One region of the Streptomyces sp. enrichment culture genome, then DNA from elsewhere that is predicted to be linked to it. Evidence: riboswitches for the same ligand, from Rfam matches in the RefSeq annotation. Region 1 holds a riboswitch; the other holds the start of a gene.
What was found. A riboswitch is a leader RNA that binds a small molecule or an ion and turns the genes downstream of it on or off. The one in region 1 is predicted to bind ZMP and ZTP.
Positions count from the first base shown of each region.

Region 2: linked by a shared signal. The riboswitch ahead of ACSU6L_RS01730 (bifunctional 5,10-methylenetetrahydrofolate dehydrogenase/5,10-methenyltetrahydrofolate cyclohydrolase) and the one ahead of ACSU6L_RS14470 (glycine hydroxymethyltransferase) in region 1 are both predicted to bind ZMP and ZTP.

Region 1 is NZ_OZ186847.1:3,411,327-3,418,981, forward strand. Features, by position in the region: gene ACSU6L_RS14445 (FAD-binding protein) at 1-208, shown strand, start outside; gene ACSU6L_RS14450 (decaprenylphospho-beta-D-erythro-pentofuranosid-2-ulose 2-reductase) at 217-972, shown strand; gene ACSU6L_RS14455 (2'-5' RNA ligase family protein) at 992-1,573, opposite strand; gene trpS (tryptophan--tRNA ligase) at 1,813-2,826, opposite strand; partial or broken gene ACSU6L_RS14465 (siderophore-interacting protein) at 2,891-2,986, shown strand; gene ACSU6L_RS14470 (glycine hydroxymethyltransferase) at 3,132-4,586, opposite strand; ZMP/ZTP riboswitch at 4,619-4,709, opposite strand; gene rocD (ornithine--oxo-acid transaminase) at 4,814-6,019, shown strand; gene ACSU6L_RS14480 (glutathionylspermidine synthase family protein) at 6,609-7,655, opposite strand, start outside.
Region 2 is NZ_OZ186847.1:432,307-439,961, forward strand. Features, by position in the region: gene ACSU6L_RS01695 (MBL fold metallo-hydrolase) at 1-332, shown strand, start outside; gene ACSU6L_RS01700 (sulfite exporter TauE/SafE family protein) at 329-1,078, shown strand; gene ACSU6L_RS01705 (metal-sensitive transcriptional regulator) at 1,085-1,372, opposite strand; gene ACSU6L_RS01710 (rhodanese-like domain-containing protein) at 1,446-2,021, shown strand; gene ACSU6L_RS01715 (ABC transporter ATP-binding protein) at 2,291-4,045, shown strand; gene ACSU6L_RS01720 (hypothetical protein) at 4,071-4,373, opposite strand; gene ACSU6L_RS01725 (nuclear transport factor 2 family protein) at 4,514-4,879, shown strand; ZMP/ZTP riboswitch at 4,902-4,987, shown strand; gene ACSU6L_RS01730 (bifunctional 5,10-methylenetetrahydrofolate dehydrogenase/5,10-methenyltetrahydrofolate cyclohydrolase) at 5,010-5,858, shown strand; gene ACSU6L_RS01735 (cytochrome P450) at 5,965-7,230, shown strand; gene ACSU6L_RS01740 (glycosyltransferase) at 7,275-7,655, shown strand, end outside.

The DNA of each region.
Region 1 (7,655 bases):
CCTGCCCGGCCTCGACGCCTTCCTCGACGAACTGGACGAGGAGGTGGCCGGCGCGGGCGGACGTGTCTACCTCGCCAAGGACTCCCGGCTGCGGCCCGACCTGCTCGCCGCGATGTACCCCCGCCTGGACGACTTCCGCGCCCTGCGCGCGGAACTCGACCCGCGCGGGGTGTTCGTTTCCGATCTCGCCCGTCGACTCACCCTCTAGGAGCCGCCGTGAAGGACGCCTTCGGCCTCCCCCAGTCCCTGCTCGTCCTCGGCGGCACGTCGGAGATCGCGCTCGCCACCGCCCGCCGCCTGATCGGCCGCCGCACCCGCACCGTGTGGCTGGCGGGCCGCCCCTCGCCCGGCCTGGAGGAGGCCGCCGAAGGACTGCGCGCCCTCGGCGCCGACGTACGCACCGTCGCCTTCGACGCGCTCGACCCCGAGTCGCACGAGACGGTCCTCGGCAAGGTCTTCGCGGAGGGCGACATCGACATGGTGCTGCTCGCCTTCGGCGTGCTCGGCGACCAGGCACGCGACGAGCGGGAACCGGCGAGCGCGGTGCGCGTCGCGCAGACCAACTACACCGGCGCGGTCTCCGCCGGCCTGGTCACCGCGCGAGCGCTGCAGACCCAGGGCCACGGCTCGCTGGTCTTCCTCTCCTCCGTCGCCGGTGAACGCGCCCGCCGCTCGAACTTCATCTACGGCTCCAGCAAGGCCGGCCTGGACGCCTTCGCCCAGGGCCTGGGCGACGCGCTGCACGGCACCGGCGTCCACGTCATGGTCGTACGCCCCGGCTTCGTCCGTTCGCGGATGACGGCGGGCCTGGAGGAGCCGCCCCTCACCACCACCCCGGACGCCGTCGCGACGGCCGTCGAACTGGGGCTGCGCCGGCGTTCGGAGACGGTGTGGGTCCCGGGGGCGCTCCGCCTGACCATGTCGGCGCTGCGCCACACGCCCCGCGCGGTGTTCCGCCGACTGCCGATCTAGCCACGCCGTCCCGGGAGGGCTACCAGCTGGGAATCGTGCCGCGTTCCGCGGGAGCCGCCTGCGGCGGTACCACCGAGCCGCCGCCGAAGACGAAATCGCGGAGCTTGCGCCAGACCCCGTCGACGCCCTGCTCGTACAGCGCGAAGCCGGTGCAGGACCATTCGGCCTCGTAGTCGGCGAGTTCCTCGTACGCGCGGTCCATCGCCTCCTCGGCGATGCCGTGCGCGATCGTGACGTGCGGGTGGTACGGGAACTGCAGTTCGCGTGCCACCGGACCGGACGGGTCACGGACCTGCTGCTGCAACCAGGCACAGGACTCGGCGCCGTCGACGATCCGCACGAACACGACCGGCGACAGCGGCCGGAACGTGCCCGTCCCGGACAACCGCATCCGGAACGGGCGCCCGGCCGCGGCGACCGCCGTGAGGTGCGCCTCCACGGCCGGCAGCTCGCTGTCGTCGATCTCCGCCGGCGGCAGCAGGGTGACATGCGTGGGGATGCCGTGAGCCGCGGCGTCGCCGAAGCCCGCGCGCCGCTCCTGGAGCAGGCTGCCGTGCGGCTCCGGGACCGCGATCGACACACCGATCGTTACGGTCCCCACGTCGTCTCCTGTCGTCGTGTCGGTACGTACGCCTGTGCGGACGCGGGCGGCCGCGGTGCGGTCGCCCGGCTATCGACTGTACGGCCACGGCTGTGCCCTGGGCAGGCGCAGCCGTAGTGATGTGCAGCGCTGTGCGTGGTGCGGACCGGACCGTGATCTTCGCGCACGACCCGCACGCGGCCCGGCACTCCACCGCGTACGCGGCGCACTACGGCCACGTACCCGGCTCGGTGCCCGGCTCAGTGCTTGGCCGGCAGGAAACCCACCCGGTCGTAGGCCTGCGCCAGCGTCTCGGCGGCGACGGCGCGGGCCTTCTCCGCGCCCTTGGCCAGGATCGAGTCCAGCGTCTCCGGGTCGTCCAGGTACTGCTGGGTGCGCTCCCGGAACGGCGTCACGAACTCGACCATGACCTCGGCGAGGTCGGTCTTGAGCGCACCGTAGCCCTTGCCGGCGTACTGCTGCTCCAGTTCCGCGATTCCCGTCCCGGTGAGGGTCGAGTAGATGGTGAGGAGGTTGCTGACGCCCGGCTTGGCCTCCGCGTCGAAGCGGATCACGGTGTCCGTGTCGGTGACCGCGCTCTTGACCTTCTTGGCGGTGGCCTTCGGCTCGTCGAGCAGGTTGATGAGGCCCTTCGGCGTCGACGCCGACTTGCTCATCTTGATCGCCGGGTCCTGGAGGTCGTAGATCTTCGCCGTCTCCTTGAGGATGTACGGCTTCGGGACCGTGAACGTCTGGCCGAAGCGCCCGTTGAAGCGCTCGGCGAGGTCACGGGTCAGCTCGATGTGCTGGCGCTGGTCCTCACCGACCGGCACCTCGTTCGCCTGGTACAGCAGGATGTCGGCGACCTGGAGGACCGGGTACGTGAACAGGCCGACGGAGGCGCGGTCGGCGCCCTGCTTGGCGGACTTGTCCTTGAACTGCGTCATCCGGGAAGCCTCGCCGAAGCCGGTGAGGCAGTTCATGACCCAGCCGAGCTGCGCGTGCTCGGGCACATGGCTCTGGACGAACAGGGTGCAGCGCTCCGGGTCGAGCCCGGCCGCGAGCAGCTGCGCGGCGGCGAGCCGGGTGTTGGCGCGCAGCTCCTTCGGGTCCTGCGGGACCGTGATCGCGTGCAGGTCGACGACCATGTAGAAGGCGTCGTGGGACTCCTGCAGGGCCACCCACTGACGAACGGCGCCGAGGTAGTTGCCGAGGTGGAACGAGCCTGCGGTGGGCTGGATTCCGGAGAGCACACGGGGTCGATCAGAGGCCATGCTCACCATTCTCTCAGAGCGCGGGGGTCGCTCCGGAACTGGTCGGGAACAGGTGGGACCCGATCGGTCGCCGTGGCTGCTGTCGGTCGTCGCCGATGAGACGAGGAACACAGTGCGGACGGCGGCGCGCCGGCGCACGCTCGCCGGCCGGGAGGCGGCGCTGGAAGCGGGCGGTACCGGGACCGGCCGCCGGGCCGCCGCGCGGGGGCGGCGGTTCGCTGCTGATACGCCGTGCGGCGGGCCGGCCGGATGCCGGGCCGCCGCACGGGGGGTCACGTCAGGAACTGATCGACGTGTGAGCCGGGTCAGCCGAGGTCGATCTCCGGGTACAGCGGGAAGCCGGCCACGAGGTCGGTGGCGCGGCGGGAGATCTCGTCCGCGATCTTCGGGTCGAGGACGTGGGCGGCCTTGGAGGGCGCGCCGGACTTGGTGGTACCGGCCTCGGTGGTGGTGAGGACGCGGTCGATGAGGCCGGCGACCTCGTCCATCTCGGCGGTGCCCAGGCCACGGGTGGTCAGGGCGGGGGTGCCGATGCGGATGCCGGAGGTGTACCAGGCGCCGTTCGGGTCGGCGGGGATGGCGTTGCGGTTGGTGACGATGCCGGACTCGAGGAGCGCCGCCTCGGCCTGGCGGCCGGTGAGGCCGTAGGAGGAGGCGACGTCGATCAGGTTGAGGTGGTTGTCGGTGCCGCCGGTGACCAGGGTGGCACCGCGACGCATCAGGCCCTCGGCGAGGGCGCGCGAGTTGTCGACGATGCGCTGGGCGTAGTCCTGGAAGGAGGGCTGACGGGCCTCGGCGAAGGCGACGGCCTTGGCGGCCATGACGTGCGGGAGCGGGCCGCCGAGGACCATCGGGCAGCCGCGGTCGACCTGGTCCTTGAGGGAGTCGTCGCACAGGACCATGCCGCCGCGCGGGCCGCGCAGCGACTTGTGGGTGGTGGTGGTGACGATCTGGGCGTGCGGGACCGGGTCGAAGTCACCGGTGAGGACCTTGCCCGCGACGAGACCCGCGAAGTGGGCCATGTCGACCATCAGGGTCGCCCCGACCTCGTCGGCGATCTCGCGCATGATGCGGAAGTTCACCAGGCGGGGGTAGGCCGAGTAGCCGGCGACGATGATCAGCGGCTTGAACTCGCGGGCGGTGGCACGCAGGGCCTCGTAGTCGAGGAGGCCGGTGGCGGGGTCGGTGCCGTAGGAGCGCTGGTCGAACATCTTGCCGGAGATGTTCGGGCGGAAGCCGTGGGTGAGGTGGCCGCCGGCGTCCAGGGACATGCCGAGCATCCGCTGGTTGCCGAAGGCCCGGCGCAGCTCGGCCCAGTCGGCGTCGGAGAGGTCGTTGACCTGGCGGGCGCCCGCCTTCTCCAGGGCGGGGACCTCGACCCGCTGGGCGAGGACGGACCAGAAGGCGACGAGGTTGGCGTCGATGCCGGAGTGCGGCTGGACGTAGGCGTGGCGGGCACCGAAGAGTGCCTTCGCGTGCTCGGCGGCCAGGGACTCGACGGTGTCGACGTTGCGGCAGCCGGCGTAGAAGCGGCGGCCGACGGTGCCCTCGGCGTACTTGTCGCTGAACCAGTTGCCCATGGCCAGCAGGGTGGCCGGGGAGGCGTAGTTCTCGGAGGCGATCAGCTTGAGCATCTCGCGCTGGTCGGCGACCTCCTGGCCGATGGCGTCGGCCACGCGCGGCTCGACGGCGCGGATCACGTCGAGGGCGGCTCGGAAGGCGGTGGACTCGGTGGAGAGGGGCGCAGACGTGTCAGACATCAGGGACCTCCGGACGTGGCGTTCGGCGTACACGGTTCGGCCCAGGCGCACGGCACAGTTTCCCGTTCGGGCCGCTCCCCGATGGTCGGTCCCATCCCTAGCGCGCCAGTCACGGCCCGTGGTTCAGCCTACCGGGCGCGCCGAAGAGCGAAGTTCCCGCGTCCACCATGCGAGCGAGGATAGGAAGGAGGGCGCCCTGAGCTTCTGGTTCACCTTCTGGAGGTGCCGTGACCGCTACGGACGACCTGATCGCCGCCGCCGAGGCGCACAGCGCGCACACCTACCACCCGTTGCCGGTGGTGGTCGCGAGTGCCGACGGCGCGTGGATGACGGATGTGGAGGGCCGGCGCTATCTGGATCTGCTGGCCGGTTACTCGGCGCTCAATTTCGGGCACGGCAACCGGCGGCTGGTCGAGGCGGCGAAGGCGCAGCTGGAGCGGGTCACGCTGACGTCGCGGGCGTTCCACCACGACCGGTTCGCGGCGTTCTGCGAGCAGCTCGCCGAGCTGTGCGGGATGGAGATGGTGCTGCCGATGAACACCGGGGCGGAGGCGGTGGAGACGGCGGTGAAGACGGCTCGGAAGTGGGGGTACCGGGTCAAGGGCGTGCCCTCGGAGATGGCGAAGATCGTGGTCGTGGGCGGCAACTTCCACGGGCGGACGACGACGATCATCAGCTTCTCCACGGATCCGGAGGCGCGGGCGGACTACGGGCCTTACACGCCGGGGTTCGAGATCGTGCCGTACGGGGATCTGACGGCGATGCGTCAGGCGCTGACGGAGAACACGGTCGCGGTGCTGATCGAGCCGATCCAGGGCGAGGCGGGGGTACTGGTGCCGCCGGCCGGTTATCTGCCGGCGGTGCGGGAGCTGACGCGGGAGCGGAACGTGCTGTTCGTCGCGGATGAGATCCAGTCGGGGCTGGGGCGGACCGGGCGGACGTTCGCCTGTGAGCACGAGGGGGTGGTGCCGGACGCGTATGTGCTGGGGAAAGCGCTGGGCGGCGGGATCGTACCGGTGTCGGCGGTGGTGTCGTCGGCCGAGGTGCTGGGGGTGTTCCGGCCCGGGGAGCACGGGTCGACGTTCGGCGGGAATCCGCTCGCGTGCGCGGTGGCGCTGGAGGTGATCGCGATGCTGCGGTCGGGCGAGTACCAGGCCCGGGCGGCGCAGCTGGGCGAGCGCCTGCACCGGCAACTGGAGGAGCTGACCGGGACGGGGCGGGTGACGCAGGTGCGGGGGCGGGGACTGTGGGCGGGCGTGGATGTGCATCCGCGGTACGGGACGGGGCGTGACATCTCGGAGAAGCTGATGGACCGGCGTGTGCTGGTCAAGGACACCCACGGCTCGACGATCCGCATCGCGCCACCACTGGTGATCGAGGAGGAGGACCTGGACTGGGGGGTGGCGCAGCTGCGGGGCGTGCTGGGGGTTTAGCGACACCTCTGGGCGCCGACGGCGCGTCGGTGGGTGTTGGCGGGCCCGCTGGTCGGCGTCCGCGGGCCCGCCGATGGGCGTCCGCGGGCCCGTCGGGGAGCGTTCATGGGCCCGCCGGGAAGCGGGCGGCAGGCCGCCGGTAGGCGTCCGTGCGCCCGCCGGGAAACGTCCCGGGCCCGCCGCTGGGCGGCCGGCCGTGCGCCCGTCGATGGGCGTCCATGCGGCCCGCCGGGAAACGTCTCGGGCCCGTCGCCGGTCGGCCGTGCGTCCGCCGGGAAACGTCCCGGGCCCGCCGCTGGGCGGCCGGCCATGCGCCCGTCGATAGGCGTCCGTGCGGCCACCGGGAAGCGGCAACGGGCCTGCCGGGAAGCGTCCAAGCGCCCACCGGGAAAACCTCCCGCGCCCGCCGCTGGTCGGCCGTGCGCCCGTCGATAGGCGTCCATGCGCCCACCGGGAAGCGGCAACGGGCCTGCCGGGAAGCGGCAGCGGCCCCGCCGGGAGCGGCCATGCGCCCGCGAGGGAGCGGTTGCCGGTCCGTCGGGCAGCGGGCGCGAGGCCGGGTGCAGCCGGCAGTGGCCCGTCCGTGGGGTCAGAGGATCACGTGTGGCAGGAAGCGGGCGTACTCGTCGGTGATCAGGCCGGAGGACTCGCGGATGCCGAGGCCTGCCGACTCGTTCTCGACGACCCAGGCGCCGAGGACGACGCGGTTGCCGTCGAAGTCGGGCAGTGGGGCGAGTTCCTGGTAGCAGCAGGGCTCGTCGCGGACGACGGGGGGCGTGCCGGGCTCGTGGACGGTCACGCCGGCGCCTTCCCGGCCCAGCAGCGGCTTGGCGACGTATCCGGTGGTCGTGGCCAGGTCGCGGGGGCCGTCGAGGTAGGCGGGGAGGAGGTTGGGGTGGTCCGGGTACAGCTCCCAGAGGATGGCGAGGAGGGCCTTGTTGCTGAGCAGCATCTTCCAGGCGGGCTCGATCCACAGGGTGGTGCCGGTGCCGCCGCCGTTGTCCAGGGTGTCGAGGACGTGGTCGGCGAAGCGGTCGGTCGTGAGCCATTCCCACGGATAGAGCTTGAAGCAGCTGCGGATGAAGCGGAGCTGCCGGTCGACGAAGCGGCCGGAGAGGCGGTCCCAGCCGATCTCCTCCATGGAGATCCAGCCGGTGTCCAGGCCGGCCTGCTCGGCGGTCTCCTTGAGGTAGGCGACCGTCATCAGGTCCTCGCCGAGTTCGTCGGCGTCGGAGTAGGCGAAGTACAGGGGGCTGCCGGGCGGGAGGAGCGGAGCCTGTTTGCGCCAGGCGTCGACGAGGCGTTCGTGGAGGGAGTTCCACTGGTCGGCGCCGGGGAAGCGCTCCTCCATCCAGAACCACTGGGGGGAGGCGGCCTCGACGAGGGAGGTGGGGGTGTCGGCGTTGTACTCGAGCAGCTTGGCCGGGCCGCGGCCGTCGTAGCGGAGGTCGAAGCGGCCGTAGACGGAGGGGAGTTCGGCGCGGCGGTGCCAGGCCTCGGCGACGGCCTGCGCGACGCGCGGGTCGGTGATGCCGAGGTCGGCGAAGCGGTCGGTGGTGACGATGTGGTCGGCCGCCGCGAGGCACATGCGGTGCAGTTCCTCCACGACCTCCTCCAGGGCCTCGACCTCGTCGAG
Region 2 (7,655 bases), 3.0 Mb from region 1:
GAGCGACCTTCGCGGACCTGGCGGCACGTCCCCCGGCGGAGGAGGCCGCGCCGGTCGTCGTACTCGACGTGCGGCGGGACTCGGAACGCGCCCGGGAACACCTCGCGGGCTCGCTGCACATCCCCCTCCACCTGCTCCGGGACCGGCTGGCCGAGGTGCCGCGGGACACGGTGTGGGTGCACTGCGCGGGCGGGATGCGGGCGGCGATCGCGGCGTCGATTCTCGACGCGGCGGGGCGTGACGTGGTCGCCGTCGACGACGGGTTCGACTCGGCTCGGGCGGCCGGGCTGCCGCTGGCCCGCATACCCGACGAGCAGTCGTCGCCGACGTGAGCGCCGCACTGCTCGCCCTGGTCGCGGGGGCCTTCACCGGTCTCGCGCTGGGCGCCCTCGGTGGCGGCGGCAGTGTGCTGGCCGTGCCAGCCCTGATCTACCTGGTAGGCCTGTCCCCGGCCGCGGCCGCCACCGCGAGCCTGGTCGTGGTGACCGTCACCTCGGCCACCGCGCTGTCCGGGCATGCCCGCCAGGGCACCGTCCGGTGGCGGGAGGGCGTCCTGTTCGCCGCGGCCGGCGTGGTGCCCGCGGCGCTCGGCGGGGTGGTCTCCGCGCGGCTGCCGGCGGCGCTGCTGACCGGCGCCTTCGCCGTGATCGCCGCCCTGGCCGCGGTGCGGATGCTGCGCCCGTCGGCCGCGTCGTCCGGCGACGCGGTGGAGGTGCGCGCCGGCCGGGTCGGCGCCGCCGGGGCCGGGCTGGGCGCGGTCACCGGTGCGCTGGGCGTGGGCGGCGGATTTCTCGCCGTACCGGCGCTGGTGCACGTGGCCGGGCTCAGGTTGCGCGCGGCCGTGGGCACCAGCCTGCTCGTCATCACGCTGAACTCGCTGGTCGCGCTGGCGGCCCGGGCGGGTTCGGCGGTGACCGTCGACTGGGCGGCCGTCGCCCCGTTCGCCGCGGCGGCGGTGCTCGGCTCCTGGGACGGCAGACGGCTCGCGGCCCGCGTCGCGGCGGGCACCCTCCAGCGGGTCTTCGCCTGGGCGCTGCTGGGTGTGGCCGCCTTCATGCTGGCGGACACGGTCCTCTGAACCGGCTCAGGCCAGCGACAGGAACAGCTTCTCCAGCCGCGCCTTCATCTGCTGGGTGGTCTCGCCCTCCCGCTCACCGCGCTCGGGATCGGTCAGGCACTGCTGGAGACCGGTCGCGATGATCGCGAAACCGGCGCGGTCCAGGGCCCGGGAGGCCGCGGCGAGCTGAGTGACGACGTCCTCGCAGTCCCGCCCCTCCTCGATCATCTTGATCACTCCGGAGATCTGCCCCTGCGCCCGCCGCAGCCGGTTCAGCACCGACTTGAGGTCATCGCCCTCGAACTGCAACTCCACAACCACTCCTCACATACCCTTGGGGGTATTTTACTCCCCCTCGGGCCGTACCCCGGAAGGTAGTCACCTCACCATGTCCACGTCCCGTACCCCGCACGCCCTCGACGTCGACGAAGCGCGCGCACGCCTCGGCGAACTGACCGTCATCGACGTCCGCACCCCCGGCGAATACGCCTCCGGGCACCTGCCCGGCGCCCACAACCTCCCCCTGGACCAGCTGGACCGGGCCGTGCCCGTGCTGCGCGAGGCGCGCGGCGCGCTGCTGGTGGTCTGCGCCTCCGGAAACCGCTCCCGCACCGCCTGCGCGACCCTCGCCGAGCACGGCGTCGACGCCGCGACACTGACCGGCGGCACCCACGGCTGGGCGGAGCGCGGGCACCCCCTGGAGCGCCCCGACGGTCCCGCGCGCTCCACGTGGTCGATGGAACGGCAGGTCCGCTGCACGGCGGGCGCCCTCGTCCTGACGGGCCTGACGCTCGGACGGCGGCACCCGGCCCTGCGGCTGCTCTCCGCCGGCGTCGCGGGCGGCCTGGTCTTCTCCGCGCTCACCGACACCTGCGGAATGGCCGCCCTGCTCGCCAGGCTCCCGCACAACAGGCCGCGCCCCGCCGACCTCGACGCCACCCTGGCGGCACTCGCCGCCCGCTAGCGGGGGCTCTTCATCGCCGCACGGCGTCGGTAGCGGCGGCCGCCCCGGGGCAGCCGGCGGGAGGAACGCGCCTGCCGCTGCCCTTCAACCGCCGGTTCACCGCCGCCCGCGACGCCGTGCGGGCCGCACCGGGCCGCGCGCTCCGGCGTCGGGCGTGGTCTCCGCCACCTGTTCGAAGATCGAGTTCGTTCGGGGAGGGCCCGCGCGCGGGCCAACCGTCGTAGCCTGAACGTCCTGTTGCCACCGGCCCGCGACGGCGAAGGAGCACCGTGACACCTGCTGAGACCCCCACCGGCCCGCCCCCGTGGCGGCTGCTTCTCGGCTACGTACGACCGCACCGCTGGGCCCTGCTGGCCGGCGCGGTGCTCTCCCTGGTCACCGGGGCCACCGGCCTGCTGCTGCCGCTGGTCGCACGGGACTTGATCGACGACCTCGCCCACGACCGGGCCATCGCGGGCGCGTTGCTGCTGATGACGGGGCTGGTCATCGCCAACGCGGCGCTGGGCGCGCTCGGTTCGTACGTGCTGCGGCGCACCGCCGAGTCGGTGGTGCTCGGTGCGCGGCGCGCCCTGTCGTCGTATCTGCTGCGGCTGCGCATCGCCGCCGTCGACCGCAGCGAACCGGGCGACCTGATGGCCCGGATCACCTCGGACACCACCCTGCTGCGCGAGGTCACCACGGACTCCCTGGTCGGCGTCGGCACCGGCGGGCTCACCCTGGTGGCGACCGTCGTGATGATGGGGCTGGTCGATCCGGTGCTGCTCGGGGTCACGCTCGCCGTGGTGTTCGGCGCGGGCACGGTGCTCGGGGTGATCGTGCCGCGCATCAACCGGGCCAGCCGGCAGGCGCAGGACGCGGTCGGCGTGATGGGTGCCTCGCTGGAGCGGGTGCTGGGCGCGCTGCGCACGGTGAAGGCGTCCGGCGCCGAGCACCGCGAGGAGCAGACGCTGCACGCGGCCGCCGAGGAGTCGTGGCGGCAGAGCGTGCGCGCCGCCAAGTGGACGGCGGCCGCGGGCAACACGGCCGGGCTGTCGATGCAGATCGCCTTCATCACGGTGCTGGCGGTGGGCGGGGCACGGGTGGCGACGGGCGCCGTCGACATCGGCACGCTGGTCGCGTTCCTGCTGTACGTCTTCTATCTGATGTCGCCGATCCAGCAGGTCGTCGGCGCGATCACCCAGTACCAGACCGGCGCCGCGGCCCTCACCCGCATCCAGGAGGCGCTGCGGCTGCCCGCCGAGCCGCAGGTCCCGGCCGCCCCGCTGCCGGCCTCCGACGCCGAGCCCGCCGCCGTCGCCTTCACCGACGTCCGCTTCCGCTACGCCGACGATCTGCCGTACGTCCACCACGGGGTGACGTTCTCCGTGCCGCCGTGCGGCATGACGGCGTTCGTCGGCCCGTCCGGCGCGGGCAAGACCACCGTGTTCTCACTGATCGAGCGGTTCTACGACCCCGAGTCCGGCGCGATCACCCTGGACGGCCGGGACCTCGCCGACTGGGAGCTGTCCCGGCTGCGGTCCGCGATCGGCTACGTCGAGCAGGACGCGCCGGTGCTGTCCGGCTCCCTGCGGGACAACCTGCTGCTGGGCAACCCGGAGACGGACGAGGACACGCTCACCCGGGTGCTGAAGACGACCCGCCTGGACGGGCTGGTCGCCCGGCTGCCGGACGGCCTGGACACCCTGGTCGGACATCGCGGCACCAAGCTGTCCGGCGGCGAGCGTCAGCGGGTGGCGATCGCCCGGGCACTGCTGCGGCGCCCGCGCCTGCTGCTCCTGGACGAGGCGACCTCGCAGCTGGACGCGGTGAACGAGGCGGCGCTGCGGGACACGGTCGCGGACGTGGCCCGGTCGACGACCGTGCTGGTGGTGGCGCACCGGCTGTCGACGGTGACGATGGCCGACCGGATCGTGGTGATGGACGCGGGCCGGGTCCGGGCGGTGGGCACCCACCGCGAACTCGTGGCCGCCGACCCGCTGTACGCGGAGCTGGCGGCCACGCAGTTCCTCGCCTCCGCCGGCTGAGCGGGCCCGAGGCGGCGGCGCCCGGTCAGTACTCGATGGCGGGCAGCAGCCCGGTCACCGGTGCGACCAGGTCGGTGATCTGGTGCAGTTCGTTGAGCCGGTTCAGTTCGCCGACCTGGTTCAGCTCCGCCAGCTGGGCGGAGGGCCGCGGCAGCGCGTCCCGGTGCTCGGCGGGCAGGTCAGCGGCGGCGAGCGAGTCGAGCGCGGTGACCGGGTTCAGCTTGCCGGCCCGGGCGTCCGCCTCGGCCGCGGCCGCCGACGGTGCCGCGAGGCCCGCGACCCCGGCGGCGAGACCGACGGCGGCGACGATACGACGTGTTGAGATCATGTCCTGCGCAACGCCGGCCGCCGTCGCGCGGACACGGCCACCCGGCCGCGCTCACTCGTCAGGCGGAGTCGGGGGCTGCGCTTGCCGGGGCGGACGGGGCGGAGGAGCCTCGTAGAGGGGGTCGTTGTGAGGAGGTCACGATGGGCACTGCGGCCACTTCAGGCTTCGACACCGAGACACTGCGCCGGGGCATCGAGGGACACAACTCGTCGGCCCTGCTGTCGCTCTACGCGGACGACGCGCGACTGCGGGTGGTCGACCACAACACGCAGCCCAGCCATCCACGGACGCTGAACGGCCGCGAGGAGATCGGTGAACTGCTCACCGACGTCTACAACCGCGACATGACGCACAAATTGGAGGACTGTGTGATCCAGGGCGACCGCGCCGCCTTCAGCGAGTCCTGCGAGTACCCGGACGGGGTGCGTGTGCTCGCCGAGTCGATGGTCACGCTGCGGGACGGCAAGATCGTCGAACAGACCATGATCCAGGCCTGGGACGAGTAGCCTTCCGGCCTCGGTTACGCTGGTGCGGGGCCGTGACTGGCGCTGAGGTGGAGTACCACCGGGGAGCGGCCCACATGGGAGTCGATGCCGCGCGCCTGGGCGATCCGGTCGATCGACCCAGGAGTGGATCATGTCTCAGGCCCGCCTCATGGACGGCACCGCGCTCGCCCGGCGCGTCGTGGAGGAGACCGCGAAGCGCGCGGCCGACCTCACCGACCGCACGGGCACGGCCCCGTGTCTGGCGACGGTGCTGGTCGGCGAGGACCCGGCGTCCGTCACGTACGTCAGGATGAAGCAGAACCGGTGCCGCAAGGCGGGGATCGCCTCGCGGCACGTCGCCCTGCCCGCCGCCACGACCACCGAGGAACTGGTCGGTACGCTGCGGGAGCTGTCCGCCGACCCGGGGGTGCACGGCATCCTGCTGCAGCACCCGGTGGGCGACCACATCGACGAGCGGGCCGCGTTCGAGGCGATCGCGCCGGAGAAGGACGTCGACGGCGTCACCTTCGCCTCCTTCGCCACGATGAGCTTCGGCCTGCCGGGCTTCGTGTCCTGCACGCCGGGCGGCATCATGCGGCTGCTCGACGAGTACGGCGTCGACCCGGCCGGGAAGCGGGCCGTGGTGGTCGGCCGCAGCGCCATCCTCGGCAAGCCGGCCGGCATGCTGCTGCTCGCCAGGGACGCCACGGTCACCTACTGCCACTCGCGCACCGCGGACCTTTCGGCGGCGGTGCGGGAGGCGGACATAGTGGTCGCCGCGGTCGGCCGGGCCAAGCTGATCCGGGGCCAGGACATCAAGCCGGGCGCGGTGGTGCTCGACGCCGGGTACAACGCGGGCAACGTCGGCGACGTGGACTTCGACTCGGCCGTCGAGCGGGCCTCGCTGATCACGCCGGTGCCCGGCGGGGTCGGTCCGATGACCATCGCCACGCTGCTGGAGCAGACGGTGGACGCGGCGGGGCGGCAGCTCGGCGTGTGACGGCGGGGAGGCCGGTTCCCGTACCGGGGAACCGGCCTTCCGGGGGCGGAAGTGATGCCGCGCACACACGGACGGTGTCCGGACGATCACGTGTTAGCGTCCGGCCGTGACTCTCTCGGCTCCGGACACGGTCTCCCCCGCTGCGCCCCTCGACCTGCTCGATCTCTTCGGTGAGGACTTCGTCCGCGACCCGTATCCGTGGCTGGACGCGCTGCGCGCCGACGCTCCGGTGCACCACGACCCGCGTACCGGGCTGTGGCTGGTGAGCCGTCACGAGGACATCCGCCGGGTGCTGCTCGACCCGGACGCCTTCCTCCCCGACAACGCGCAGCGCGCCGTGACCCCGCTGCCCGTCGGCGCGCTGCGGGTGCTCGCCCGGGCCGGGTTCAGGCTGCCGGCCGCGCTCGCCAACAACGGCACCGCCAGCCACCCCGGACTGCGCCGGGTCGTCACCCGGTTCTTCAACGCCCGGCGCGTGGCCGCCGCCGTGCCGGTGATCGAGCGCCTCGCCGACGAACTGCTCACCGCGGCGGCCGAGCGGATCGACGCCGTGGGCGACGGCGACCTGTTCACGTCCTTCGCACAGGTGCTGCCGTGCCGGGTGCTGATGGAGCTGCTGGGCATCGACGACGTCCCCGCGGCCACGCTGATCCGCTGGAGCGACGCCTCGCTGGAACTGTTCTGGGGCCGGCCCACGCCGGAACGCCAGCTGGAACTGGCGCCGCTCGTCGCCGAGTTCCACCAGTGGCTGACCCGTACCGTGCGGGACGGCGCCGCGCGGCCAGGCTCCTTCGTCGCGGCCCTCGCCGAGCACCGGCTGCCCGACGGCGAGCGGCTCGACGTGGCCACCGCGGTCGGGGCCTGCTTCTTCGTCTTCGTCGCCGGGCAGTCCACGACCGGGCAGCTCATCGCGACCGTGCTGCGCCGCGCGCTGGCCGAGGAGGGGCTGTGGGCACGCCTCGCCGGCGAACCGGGCCTCGCCGAGGCGTGGGTCGAGGAGGTACTGCGGCGCGAACCGCCGGTGACGACGTGGCGCAGGATCACCGCCCGCCCGGTCGAACTGGGCGGCGTGACCCTGCCGAAGGGCGCGCAGGTGCTGCTGATGCTGATGGGCAGCGGCTCCGATCCGGAGGTCTTCACCGCACCGGCGGAGCTGTGCCCGCACCGGGCCGAGGTGCGGCATCATCTGGCCTTCGGCGTCGGCCGTCACCGGTGCCCGGGCGCCTCCCTGGCGCGTACGGAGGCGGCGGTGGCCCTGCGGGCCGCGGCCCGCCGCCTGCCCGGGGTGCGTCCGGCGGAGTCGGCGGACGTCCCGATGCTCGGCCTGCTGTCCTTCCGGGCACCGCTGCGGGTCGCGGTGACGCGGTCGTAACGGCCCGCGCACGCGGCATACCGGCCGGCGTGCGAGTGGCCATCATGACGGCGGGATCGCGGGGCGACGTGGCCCCCTACACCGGACTCGGGCGGGCGCTGTCGCGGGCCGGGCACGAGGTGACGCTGGTGACCCACGGGGCTCTCGAACCGCTGGTGGCGGATTCGGGGCTGGGGTTCCACGCGCTGCCGGTGGATCCGCGGGCGGAGCTGGAGACTTCGCGGGGGCGGGGGCTGCACCGCAGCGCGAGCGGCGTCGGCAAGCTGCTGCGGGTGGTGGGGATGGCGCGGGCGCTGGTCGGCCGGATGACCGACGATCTGCTCGCCGCGGCGCGGACCAGCGAGGTGCTGCTGCTGTCCAGTTCGCTCGCGCCGCTCGGGCACACCCTCGCCGAGGGGCTGCGGCTGCCGAGCATGGGTGTCTCT